One region of the Brevibacillus sp. NSP2.1 genome, then DNA from elsewhere that is predicted to be linked to it. Evidence: a T-box and tRNA genes for the amino acid it is inferred to sense, from the RefSeq annotation. Region 1 holds a T-box; the other regions hold tRNA genes.
The links. The T-box of region 1 lies ahead of argS (arginine--tRNA ligase). A T-box ahead of a tRNA ligase gene usually reads a tRNA of that ligase, here a tRNA-Arg.

Region 1 (3,252 bases):
TCATCTTTCAAAGCACGTAGCTTTGCTGGAATTGGCACCGGATTTTAACCGGTTGCCGAGGCTTCATCAGGCCAGTCCCTCTGCCTCTCTTGATAAGAGTTGTTACTATGCTATTCATTTTTTGCTTTCAGGTTTGATGTTTGAAAGTATCTTAACACCGCGAAAAGTCTTCGTCAATTGAGAATTTGTCTATTCTTTACACTCTTCCCGCTCTTCTGCGCCCATTTTTGCGCATACCGGGCATTCGCCCACGCCAATCTGTGCGTTCGTGTATAGACTGTAGCATAACGGAAAGGAGGGGGAACAAACGTGAGTACATCTTACTGCGGACACGGCATCTTTGGAGACAGCTTCGCATTGGTGCTCGTACTGTTTATCCTGCTGGTCATTGTCGGGTGTTCGAACGACGACTGCTAAGTAAATGACAGGAAGAGGCTATCCCCCTTGCCTTGGCTTGAAGGGATAGCCTCTTTTTTCATGTCATGGACAGTGCGATCGCAGCCAGACCGCCTGCCGTAAAAGGCGACGCGCTCACGCTTGTCCACCTGGACGGTCAGGACGTCATACGGGACAGGCTTGCCGTTTTCCATCCGCTGGTCGCTGACGTTCATCCACGTTCCGTTGCGCCAATGCTCATCCGCATAAACCTCTGTCGCCTGGCGCTCGTAAACGTCGGCTTCTTCCCCCACCATCGTTTTCCAAAAGGCTTGCGCGACTTTTTCTGCTGCCGCAGGCGCGACCGTTGCCTTCTCGCCGCCATTGATCCAGCTACGGGCTTTTTGTGAGAAGCATCGTTAGTTAACTTTTTTCAACAGGATGGCACTTGACCGCTCTGCCTTCATTGTCAGAGCGAAACGCTTTTGCTATCATGAGGCTACCCAAACCGATGAAAGGAACGATCGACAATGGACGCTCTGCTCGCGCGTGAAAAGGACGAATTTCTGTCCTGTATAGAAACGATAAAAGAACTGGAAAGCTCCGAATTTGAAAGCTACTCCATCGTAAAGCATACCGAAACAGGAGAACATTATTTGCGCTACTTTTTGTCCCATATCAACCTGTCGGAAGGGGGCCGCAGGGACAACTACGATCACTTCCTGCCGATTGACTCCGATGACGTCCTGGGACTGATGTTCGGCGAGCAGCCGTACCGCTTCCCGGAAAACTGGCGCTCCCCCTACCTGCGCAGCGGCAACGACAATCGGCTCATTCCGTTTGATCCATCCGAAAACTACGATCTGGACGAGGAGGCGGCGGCCGAGCTGGCGATGGTGGAGCAACTGGAGCTTTACAAGCAGCAGTGGATGAACGCGGAAACTATGAGCGCGGAAGAAAAAGAAAAGCTGACGAAGCAATATTTCGCCGAGCTCGACAAGATTTTGAAAAAAGCCGAAGAGTAAGTTGCATCCTGGCACCAAAAACGGCTATAATGCTAGAGAAACAAGCGAATCGTTGATGAGGAAAGTACTCCTGGAATGAGGCTGTAGCGAGTCGGGGATGGTGGAAGCCCGATGCCGAACCACGCGAGGAAGCGCCCCTCGGAGATGCGGCCTGAACATCCGGCGAAGCAAATCGCGCCCGGATCGCGTAGGGTTTTGCCGGGTCTGCCCGTTACAGCAGCACAAAGCGGTTTTTGCCTGATGCACGCATGCAGGCGAAAACAACAAGAGTGGCACCGCGGGAGCACAACCTCTCGTCTCTTTTATCCAGGAGACGCGGAGGTTTTTTTGTTTTCTTTTGCGTCCCTTAAGCTTTTTCCCATTTTGAAAGGAGAATCACAATGAGCTACAAGCACCAAGTCGCGGAAAAAATCGCCGCTGCCCTCACCTCTCTCGGTGTGGACACCTTCCCAACAGAAACAGTTTACGGCATGCTGGAAACGCCGCCAAACCCTGCGATGGGAGATATCGCCTTCCCTTGCTTCCAGCTCGCAAAAGCGCTCCGCAAAGCGCCACCGATGATCGCCACAGAGCTTGCCGAAAAAATCGAAGGAGCGCCACTGCGCTCTGCCCAAGCGGTCGGCCCTTACGTCAACCTGTTTCTCGATCAGGAAAATGTGGCGGCGCAAGTGATCGGAACGATCCTTGAGCAAGGCAGCGCCTACGGCAGCAGCCAGGTAGGCCAGGGCCGCAAAGTGCCAATCGACCTGTCCTCGCCGAACATCGCCAAGCCGTTTTCCATGGGCCATCTGCGCTCTACCGTGATCGGAAACGCGATTGCGAACATCATGGAAAAACGCGGTTACCAGCCTGTGCGCATCAACCATTTGGGCGACTGGGGCACGCAGTTCGGCAAACTGATCGTCGCCTACCGTCTGTGGGGAGACGAGGAAAAAGTAAAAGCCGAGCCAATCAAGGAGCTGCTCAGCCTGTACGTGCGCTTCCACGAAGAAGCGGAAAAAGACCCGACTCTGGAAGACCAGGGCCGCGAATGGTTCAAAAAGCTGGAGGACGGCGACGCAGAAGCACAGCATCTGTGGAAATGGTTCCGCGACGAATCGCTCAAGGAGTTCATGAAAATTTACGAGTTGATGAACGTCTCCTTCGACTCCACGCACGGCGAAGCTTTCTACAACGACAAGATGGATCGCGTCGTCACCTTGCTGGAAGAAAAAGGACTGCTGACCGAATCGGACGGCGCCTTGGTCGTCAACCTCGACGAGTACAACATGCCGCCGTGCCTGATTAAAAAATCGGACGGTGCGACGCTGTACGCGACGCGCGATCTGGCTGCCGCCCTGTACCGCCACGAGACGTACGACTTCGCCAAAGCGCTCTACGTCGTCGGAAACGAGCAGCGTCTCCACTTCCAGCAACTGTACAAGGTACTGGAAAAAATGGGCTACGCCTGGTCCGCCGACATGCACCACATCCCGTTCGGCATGATGCTCAAGGACGGCAAGAAAATGTCCACCCGCAAAGGAAAAGTCGTTTTGCTGGAGGAAGTATTGGCACAAGCGATTGCCGACGTGCAAAAAGTGATCGAGGAGAAAAACCCGACGCTCGCGAACAAGGAAGAAGTTGCCCGCCAGGTTGGGGTCGGCGCTGTCATTTTCCACGACCTGAAAAACTACCGCCTGAACGACATCAACTTCTCCTGGGAAGAAATGCTCACCTTCGAGGGCGAAACCGGACCTTACGTGCAATACACGCACGCCCGCGCCTGCTCGCTTCTGCGCAAAGGCAACTACCAGCCGCAAACGGCGGCGAGCCTCGTACCAGGCGCTTTGGACAGCAAGGAAGCATGGGCGGT
Region 2 (3,252 bases), 1.7 Mb from region 1:
CAGCTTCTCCAAAAAACCGATTTTAGATGAAATTTTCAAAACTGTCCAAGTTGAGCAACTGCTCGCCGAAGTAGAAACGCTCATTACTCCGCGACTGGTAGGAGAAAACATACGCTTTGAAAAACAAGTCCACTCCTGCGCCCTGGCTTGTTATGAGGAAGGCTTAAAGCAGGTCGTCGTCAATCTGTTGAACAATGCGATCGACGCTGTGCAAAATCGAACAGACAAGTACATCCACGTCATTGCCACCGCTTCGGATGGCTGGCTCTATTTGAGCGTGGAAAACAACGGAGAAATGATTCCTCCCGACATTGTCGAGATTTTGTTCCAACCGTTCTTTACGACCAAGCAAAATGGGACAGGCATCGGTCTGTCTATCTGCAAAAACATTATCGAGAAACATAATGGCACCATCCATTGTGATTCCAACGAAAATCGTACCCGTTTCGTCGTGTCGCTGCCGATTTTATCGCCAGAAGAAGCAGCCGTCCAGGCAGCGGTATCTACGTGAAAGCATTCATTTTCTCCGCTTCTCCGCGCAAAAAAGCCTCCTGAGATTCAGGAGGCAATGCAAGAGATCCGTTACCTATTCGTTCGGTAAGCGACCTTAGCCTTACTGTACACGAAAACATATGTTTCTACCACTGAAAACGTCAGACAGCTTTCGACATCTGTTTTATGCAGCAGTCTGTCCCTCTATAGATGATGAAAACGTTCGTGCTCTTAAGCCCCGTTTGCGGGCGTTTCCTATTGGGCTTGGGCGAATTAGCGAGCTTGGGGCTGGGCCTATACGCACACGCTTGCACACTCGCTTTCGCGCCCGCGTGCAAAAGGACCTGTGGCAAGGCTGAAGCGATATCGCCGCCTCGTCTCACAGGTCTTTTTCTGTGTGTGCGTCCTCCTTGCTTTTGTTCTTGCGTCGCTTTTGCCTCGGCCAAACGGTTCTGCCCAAGCTTGGCCGCAAGCGCTGTTTCGAGCTGAATCATCTTTTTTATTGCAAAAAAGCAGAGAGCCGATTGGTTCCCTGCTTTTTGTGTATGGAGCGGGTGATGGGAATCGAACCCACGCGACCAGCTTGGAAGGCTGGAGTTCTACCATTGAACTACACCCGCATCTGACTTATATGGTGCCGAGGACCGGACTTGAACCGGTACGGGAGAAACTCCCGACAGATTTTAAGTCTGTTGCGTCTGCCCATTCCGCCACCCCGGCAATTTCGTTACGAATCTTTGGGCAAATCATGGTCGGGAAGACAGGATTCGAACCTGCGACCCCTTGGTCCCAAGCCAAGTACTCTACCAAGCTGAGCTACTTCCCGACTGTAAAAAGCGTGCCCTGAGAGATTCGAACTCCCGACCTTTTGATTCGTAGTCAAACGCTCTATCCGGCTGAGCTAAGGGCACATGGTAAACGGAATGTACGACAAGTCTCGCTTCTTCCTGGCGCTGCTGCGTCGATACGCTACCTGCCAAGCCAGATCAGAAGAGCCTGTGACGTGCTTCCTTGTTGTTCTGTGAGGGGTAAACCCGGAACGGGTGAGAGACCCGAGAACATTTATGGAGCGGACGACGGGTCTCGAACCCGCGACCTTCGCCTTGGCAAGGCGACGCTCTACCAATTGAGCTACGTCCGCATTTTGATAAGCTGTGAAATCCCCGTACAATGCTTGAAATACACTACAAGGCTTCGTTTTTTGATTGAATGGTGCGGTCGAGAGGACTTGAACCTCCACGGTGTTGCCACCACTAGAACCTGAATCTAGCGCGTCTGCCAATTCCGCCACGACCGCATATCTACTTGTCAAAAATACTGGTGAGCCATGAAGGACTCGAACCTTCGACCCTCTGATTAAAAGTCAGATGCTCTACCAACTGAGCTAATGGCTCGAAATACTGGTGGGGAGAGACGGATTCGAACCGCCGAACCCTGAGGGAACAGATTTACAGTCTGCCGCGTTTAGCCACTTCGCTATCTCCCCAGTAAGTGGTGCCGGCAATAGGACTTGAACCCACAACCCCCTGATTACAAGTCAGGTGCTCTACCAATTGAGCTATACCGGCATACTATTAAATTATGGCATATCTTTCATGAAAAATCAATGTTTTTTATTTCCACTAAAACATTTTACATTTTCATGAAGGAGGCCACCTTGTAAAAGATGGCGGAGCTGACGGGACTCGAACCCGCGACCTCCGGTGTGACAGACCGGCGTGAACTCCAACTTCACCACAGCTCCATATATGTTGTACCTGCTGGACACTTCATTTCTACATGACCAGGAGGTAGGACTAGAGAAAATTTGGTTGCGGGAGCAGGATTTGAACCTGCGACCTTCGGGTTATGAGCCCGACGAGCTACCGAGCTGCTCCATCCCGCGACGATTTGGACGATCCATTGTCAGCGTTGCCACAGAATGAGGTGCGTTTTGCTGACCATCCATATGTGATTAGTGGTGGAGGCTGACGGGATCGAACCGCCGACCCTCTGCTTGTAAGGCAGATGCTCTCCCAGCTGAGCTAAGCCTCCAAAGTACCCCACAAAGTGAAGAGATTGCGTTTTAGCAACACCGAGTACTTTGCGGGGACCCCAACAACTAGTTGGGTGTATAAGTGACCCGTAGGGGATTCGAACCCCTGTATGACAGCGTGAAAGGCTGCTGTGTTAAACCGCTTCACCAACGGGCCATGTTCATAATCATTTCTGGTGCTCCCGACAGGAATCGAACCTGCGACCTCTTCCTTACCATGGAAACGCTCTACCGACTGAGCTACAGGAGCAAATGGATGGCTCCTCGGGACGGACTCGAACCGCCGACCGATCGGTTAACAGCCGATTGCTCTACCAACTGAGCTACCGAGGAATATGGAAGGACTTATTCCTTCAAAACTGAATACGCATGTTTGCTAAGAAATGTGTGGATAAGTCCTCGACCGATTAGTATTCGTCAGCTCCACGCGTTGCCGCGCTTCCACACCGAACCTATCAACCTCATCGTCTATGAGGGGTCTTACCAGCTTAACACTGTGGGAAATCTCATCTTAAGGGGGGCTTCACGCTTAGATGCTTTCAGCGCTTATCCCGTCCGCACATAGCTACCCAGCTATGCCACTGGCGTGACAACTGGTGCACCAGAGGTGCGTCCATCCCGGTCCTCTCGTACTAAGGACAGCTCTCCTCAAACTTCCTGCGCCCGCGACAGATAGGGACCGAACTGTCTCACGACGTTCTGAACCCAGCTCGCGTACCACTTTA
Region 3 (3,252 bases), 2.0 Mb from region 1:
GTCGGGCTTAGTGATCCGGTGGTTCCGCATGGAAGGGCCATCGCTCAACGGATAAAAGCTACCCTGGGGATAACAGGCTTATCTCCCCCAAGAGTCCACATCGACGGGGAGGTTTGGCACCTCGATGTCGGCTCATCGCATCCTGGGGCTGAAGTAGGTCCCAAGGGTTGGGCTGTTCGCCCATTAAAGCGGTACGCGAGCTGGGTTCAGAACGTCGTGAGACAGTTCGGTCCCTATCTGTCGCGGGCGTAGGAAATTTGAAAGGAGCTGCCCTTAGTACGAGAGGACCGGGGTGGACATACCGCTGGTGCACCAGTTGTTTCGCCAGAAGCACGGCTGGGTAGCTATGTATGGAAGGGATAAGCGCTGAAAGCATCTAAGCGTGAAGCCCCCCTTAAGATGAGATTTCCCACAGCGTTAAGCTGGTAAGACCCCTCATAGACGATGAGGTTGATAGGTTCGGTGTGGAAGCGCGGCAACGCGTGGAGCTGACGAATACTAATCGGTCGAGGACTTATCCACACATCTCTTAGCAAACATGCGTATTCAGTTTTGAAGGAACAAATCCTTCAACGTTCCTCGGTAGCTCAGTTGGTAGAGCAATCGGCTGTTAACCGATCGGTCGGCGGTTCGAGTCCGTCCCGAGGAGCCATCCATTTGCTCCTGTAGCTCAGTCGGTAGAGCGTTTCCATGGTAAGGAAGAGGTCGCAGGTTCGATTCCTGTCGGGAGCACCAGAAATGATTATGAACATGGCCCGTTGGTGAAGCGGTTTAACACAGCAGCCTTTCACGCTGTCATACAGGGGTTCGAATCCCCTACGGGTCACTTATACATCCAACCAGTTGTTGGGGTCCCCGCAAAGTACTCGGTGTTGCTACAACGCAATCTCTTCTCTTTGTGGGGTACTTTGGAGGCTTAGCTCAGCTGGGAGAGCATCTGCCTTACAAGCAGAGGGTCGGCGGTTCGATCCCGTCAGCCTCCACCACTTGTTGTTGAACTAAAAATGGGGAGATAGTGAAGTGGCTAAACACGGCAGACTGTAAATCTGCTCCCTCCGGGTTCGGCGGTTCGAATCCGTCTCTCCCCACCATTTTTTTCGCATTTTTGGGGTATAGCCAAGCGGTAAGGCAACGGACTTTGACTCCGTCATTCCTAGGTTCAAATCCTAGTACCCCAGCCATTTGCGAGCCATTAGCTCAGTTGGTAGAGCATCTGACTTTTAATCAGAGGGTCGAAGGTTCGAGTCCTTCATGGCTCACCAGTTTTTACCTTTTATAAAATATGTGCCCTTAGCTCAGCCGGATAGAGCGTTTGACTACGAATCAAAAGGTCGGGAGTTCGAATCTCTCAGGGCACGCTTCCTTACTTCCAAAAGTGAGGAGAAGCGCTGTAAAAACAGAAAAATCGGGAAGTAGCTCAGCTTGGTAGAGTACTTGGCTTGGGACCAAGGGGTCGCAGGTTCGAATCCTGTCTTCCCGACCATTTTTCCCCGCACTTGTTGCCGGGTTTTTGTTTTCTAACTAAAATTGCGCGGGTGTAGTTCAATGGTAGAACTCCAGCCTTCCAAGCTGGTCGCGTGGGTTCGATTCCCATCACCCGCTCCATACGTATTGCCTAAAACGAGTAGCCGATTCGGTTGCTCGTTTTTTTCATAGGTAAAGACTGCTCCCATTCCATTTTGAACGACGTTAGGCCAGACGGGTTATTTATGCAAAATCCTGTCGAGTTGAGTCATTTCGCGATCGGAGGCTACAATATAGGGGTGGAGCAACAACGATCGAAGGAATGGGGGCGTCTACATGAACAAGAACATGAGTATTGTCGGTGTACCGATGGATCTGGGTGCAGACCGTCGTGGAGTAGATATGGGACCAAGTGCAATCCGTTACGCAGGTGTTGTAGCTCGTTTGGAGAAAATGGGCTTTCATATCGAGGACCGTGGAGATATTTTTGTAACACGACCTCATCGGTTTACGGAAACAGAAAACCATAAGTACTTGGATGAGGTTGTAGAAGCGAATGAAAAGCTTGCTGATGTTGTAAGCGATATCATGACGGCAGGCCGTTTCCCGCTCGTGCTGGGGGGCGATCACAGCATTGCTTTGGGAACGATTGCAGGTGTCGCCAAGCACGTGAAAAATCTCGGGGTCATCTGGTTCGATGCGCACGGAGACTTGAACACAGGAGAGACTTCTCCATCGGGAAACATCCACGGGATGCCGCTGGCGGCGAGCCTTGGCTATGGACATAAGCGTTTGACGAACATCGGCGGATTTGCGCCAAAGCTGCAGCCTGAAAACGTGGTGATTATCGGGGCGCGCGACCTCGATCAAGGCGAGCGCGATTTAATCAAGCGCATTGGCATGAAAGTGTTCACCATGCACGAGATCGACAAGCTGGGAATGGCTCGCGTGATGGAAGAAGCGATTGCCCACGTGTCCAAAAACACCGATGGCGTACACTTGAGCCTGGATTTGGACGGACTGGACCCGCATGACGCGCCAGGAGTAGGAACCCCGGTTATCGGCGGTATTTCTTACCGGGAGGGGCATGTCTCCCTGGAGATGCTGGCTGACGCTGACATTCTCTGTTCCGCAGAATTTGTGGAAGTAAATCCGATCCTCGACCGTGAAAACATGACAGCGCGCGTCGCAGTCGCGTTGATGAGCTCTGTATTCGGCGATAAACTGCTGTAACCAATCGTTGTCTGAGAACAAAAAGAGAGGCAAAAATCGCCTCTCTTTTTGCTTTTTACGCATCTTTACATTGGTGGGAGAAAGAAGTACATTCTAAGGATGGAGATGTAGTTCGTTTAATAGATGGTCAAGTTGCACGCTTAGGGCGACTAATTCAGGAGTGATGGTTGCCTGCTTCTTATACTGATCGTTGAGCTCTTTGCGTAGCTGCTCGATCTGGAGGAGAACGTCCTGCTTCGACATACGTCCCACTCTCCTTTCCAACTGAGGGATGAAAGAGTTATCATCAATAATATATAGAGGTAGGCAGTTACCTTATTCCTCTATTTCCCAACAAATTACCTGCACAAACACGCATTTAGAACGAAACCATTTGCAGTATCATCCGTATATAGGATTACGGTATTGTGGGGAGGATCGCATGGATTTTGTAGAGAAACGGTTGACTCAGCGAGCGAAGCGTGGAGACCGTGAAGCATTTGCGGAGTTGATCGAAATTTATAAAGACAAGATATTCCAACTTGCTTATCGCATGGTGGGAAACCGTCAGGATGC

Region 2: it encodes a tRNA-Arg, which carries the amino acid that the T-box ahead of argS (arginine--tRNA ligase) is inferred to sense. The anticodon was not compared.
Region 3: it encodes a tRNA-Arg, which carries the amino acid that the T-box ahead of argS (arginine--tRNA ligase) is inferred to sense. The anticodon was not compared.

Annotation. Positions count from the first base shown of each region.
Region 1 is NZ_CP048274.1:3,476,154-3,479,405, forward strand. Features, by position in the region: SAM riboswitch class I at 1-99, opposite strand, end outside; gene M655_RS16845 (YjcZ family sporulation protein) at 310-417, shown strand; gene M655_RS16850 (hypothetical protein) at 414-692, opposite strand; gene M655_RS16855 (hypothetical protein) at 906-1,400, shown strand; T-box leader at 1,444-1,704, shown strand; gene argS (arginine--tRNA ligase) at 1,781-3,252, shown strand, end outside.
Region 2 is NZ_CP048274.1:1,746,708-1,749,959, reverse strand. Features, by position in the region: gene M655_RS08610 (sensor histidine kinase) at 1-511, shown strand, start outside; tRNA gene M655_RS08605 (tRNA-Gly) at 1,039-1,112, opposite strand; tRNA gene M655_RS08600 (tRNA-Leu) at 1,125-1,212, opposite strand; tRNA gene M655_RS08595 (tRNA-Pro) at 1,242-1,318, opposite strand; tRNA gene M655_RS08590 (tRNA-Arg) at 1,330-1,403, opposite strand; tRNA gene M655_RS08585 (tRNA-Gly) at 1,558-1,633, opposite strand; tRNA gene M655_RS08580 (tRNA-Leu) at 1,703-1,789, opposite strand; tRNA gene M655_RS08575 (tRNA-Lys) at 1,811-1,886, opposite strand; tRNA gene M655_RS08570 (tRNA-Tyr) at 1,894-1,978, opposite strand; tRNA gene M655_RS08565 (tRNA-Thr) at 1,985-2,060, opposite strand; tRNA gene M655_RS08560 (tRNA-Asp) at 2,160-2,236, opposite strand; tRNA gene M655_RS08555 (tRNA-Met) at 2,301-2,377, opposite strand; tRNA gene M655_RS08550 (tRNA-Val) at 2,451-2,526, opposite strand; tRNA gene M655_RS08545 (tRNA-Glu) at 2,611-2,684, opposite strand; tRNA gene M655_RS08540 (tRNA-Thr) at 2,702-2,777, opposite strand; tRNA gene M655_RS08535 (tRNA-Asn) at 2,785-2,860, opposite strand.
Region 3 is NZ_CP048274.1:5,490,684-5,493,935, reverse strand. Features, by position in the region: rRNA gene M655_RS27015 (23S ribosomal RNA) at 1-522, shown strand, start outside; tRNA gene M655_RS27010 (tRNA-Asn) at 577-652, shown strand; tRNA gene M655_RS27005 (tRNA-Thr) at 660-735, shown strand; tRNA gene M655_RS27000 (tRNA-Glu) at 753-826, shown strand; tRNA gene M655_RS26995 (tRNA-Val) at 911-986, shown strand; tRNA gene M655_RS26990 (tRNA-Tyr) at 1,007-1,091, shown strand; tRNA gene M655_RS26985 (tRNA-Gln) at 1,107-1,181, shown strand; tRNA gene M655_RS26980 (tRNA-Lys) at 1,187-1,262, shown strand; tRNA gene M655_RS26975 (tRNA-Arg) at 1,285-1,358, shown strand; tRNA gene M655_RS26970 (tRNA-Pro) at 1,407-1,483, shown strand; tRNA gene M655_RS26965 (tRNA-Gly) at 1,532-1,605, shown strand; gene rocF (arginase) at 1,801-2,697, shown strand; gene M655_RS26955 (aspartyl-phosphate phosphatase Spo0E family protein) at 2,791-2,940, opposite strand; gene sigW (RNA polymerase sigma factor SigW) at 3,119-3,252, shown strand, end outside.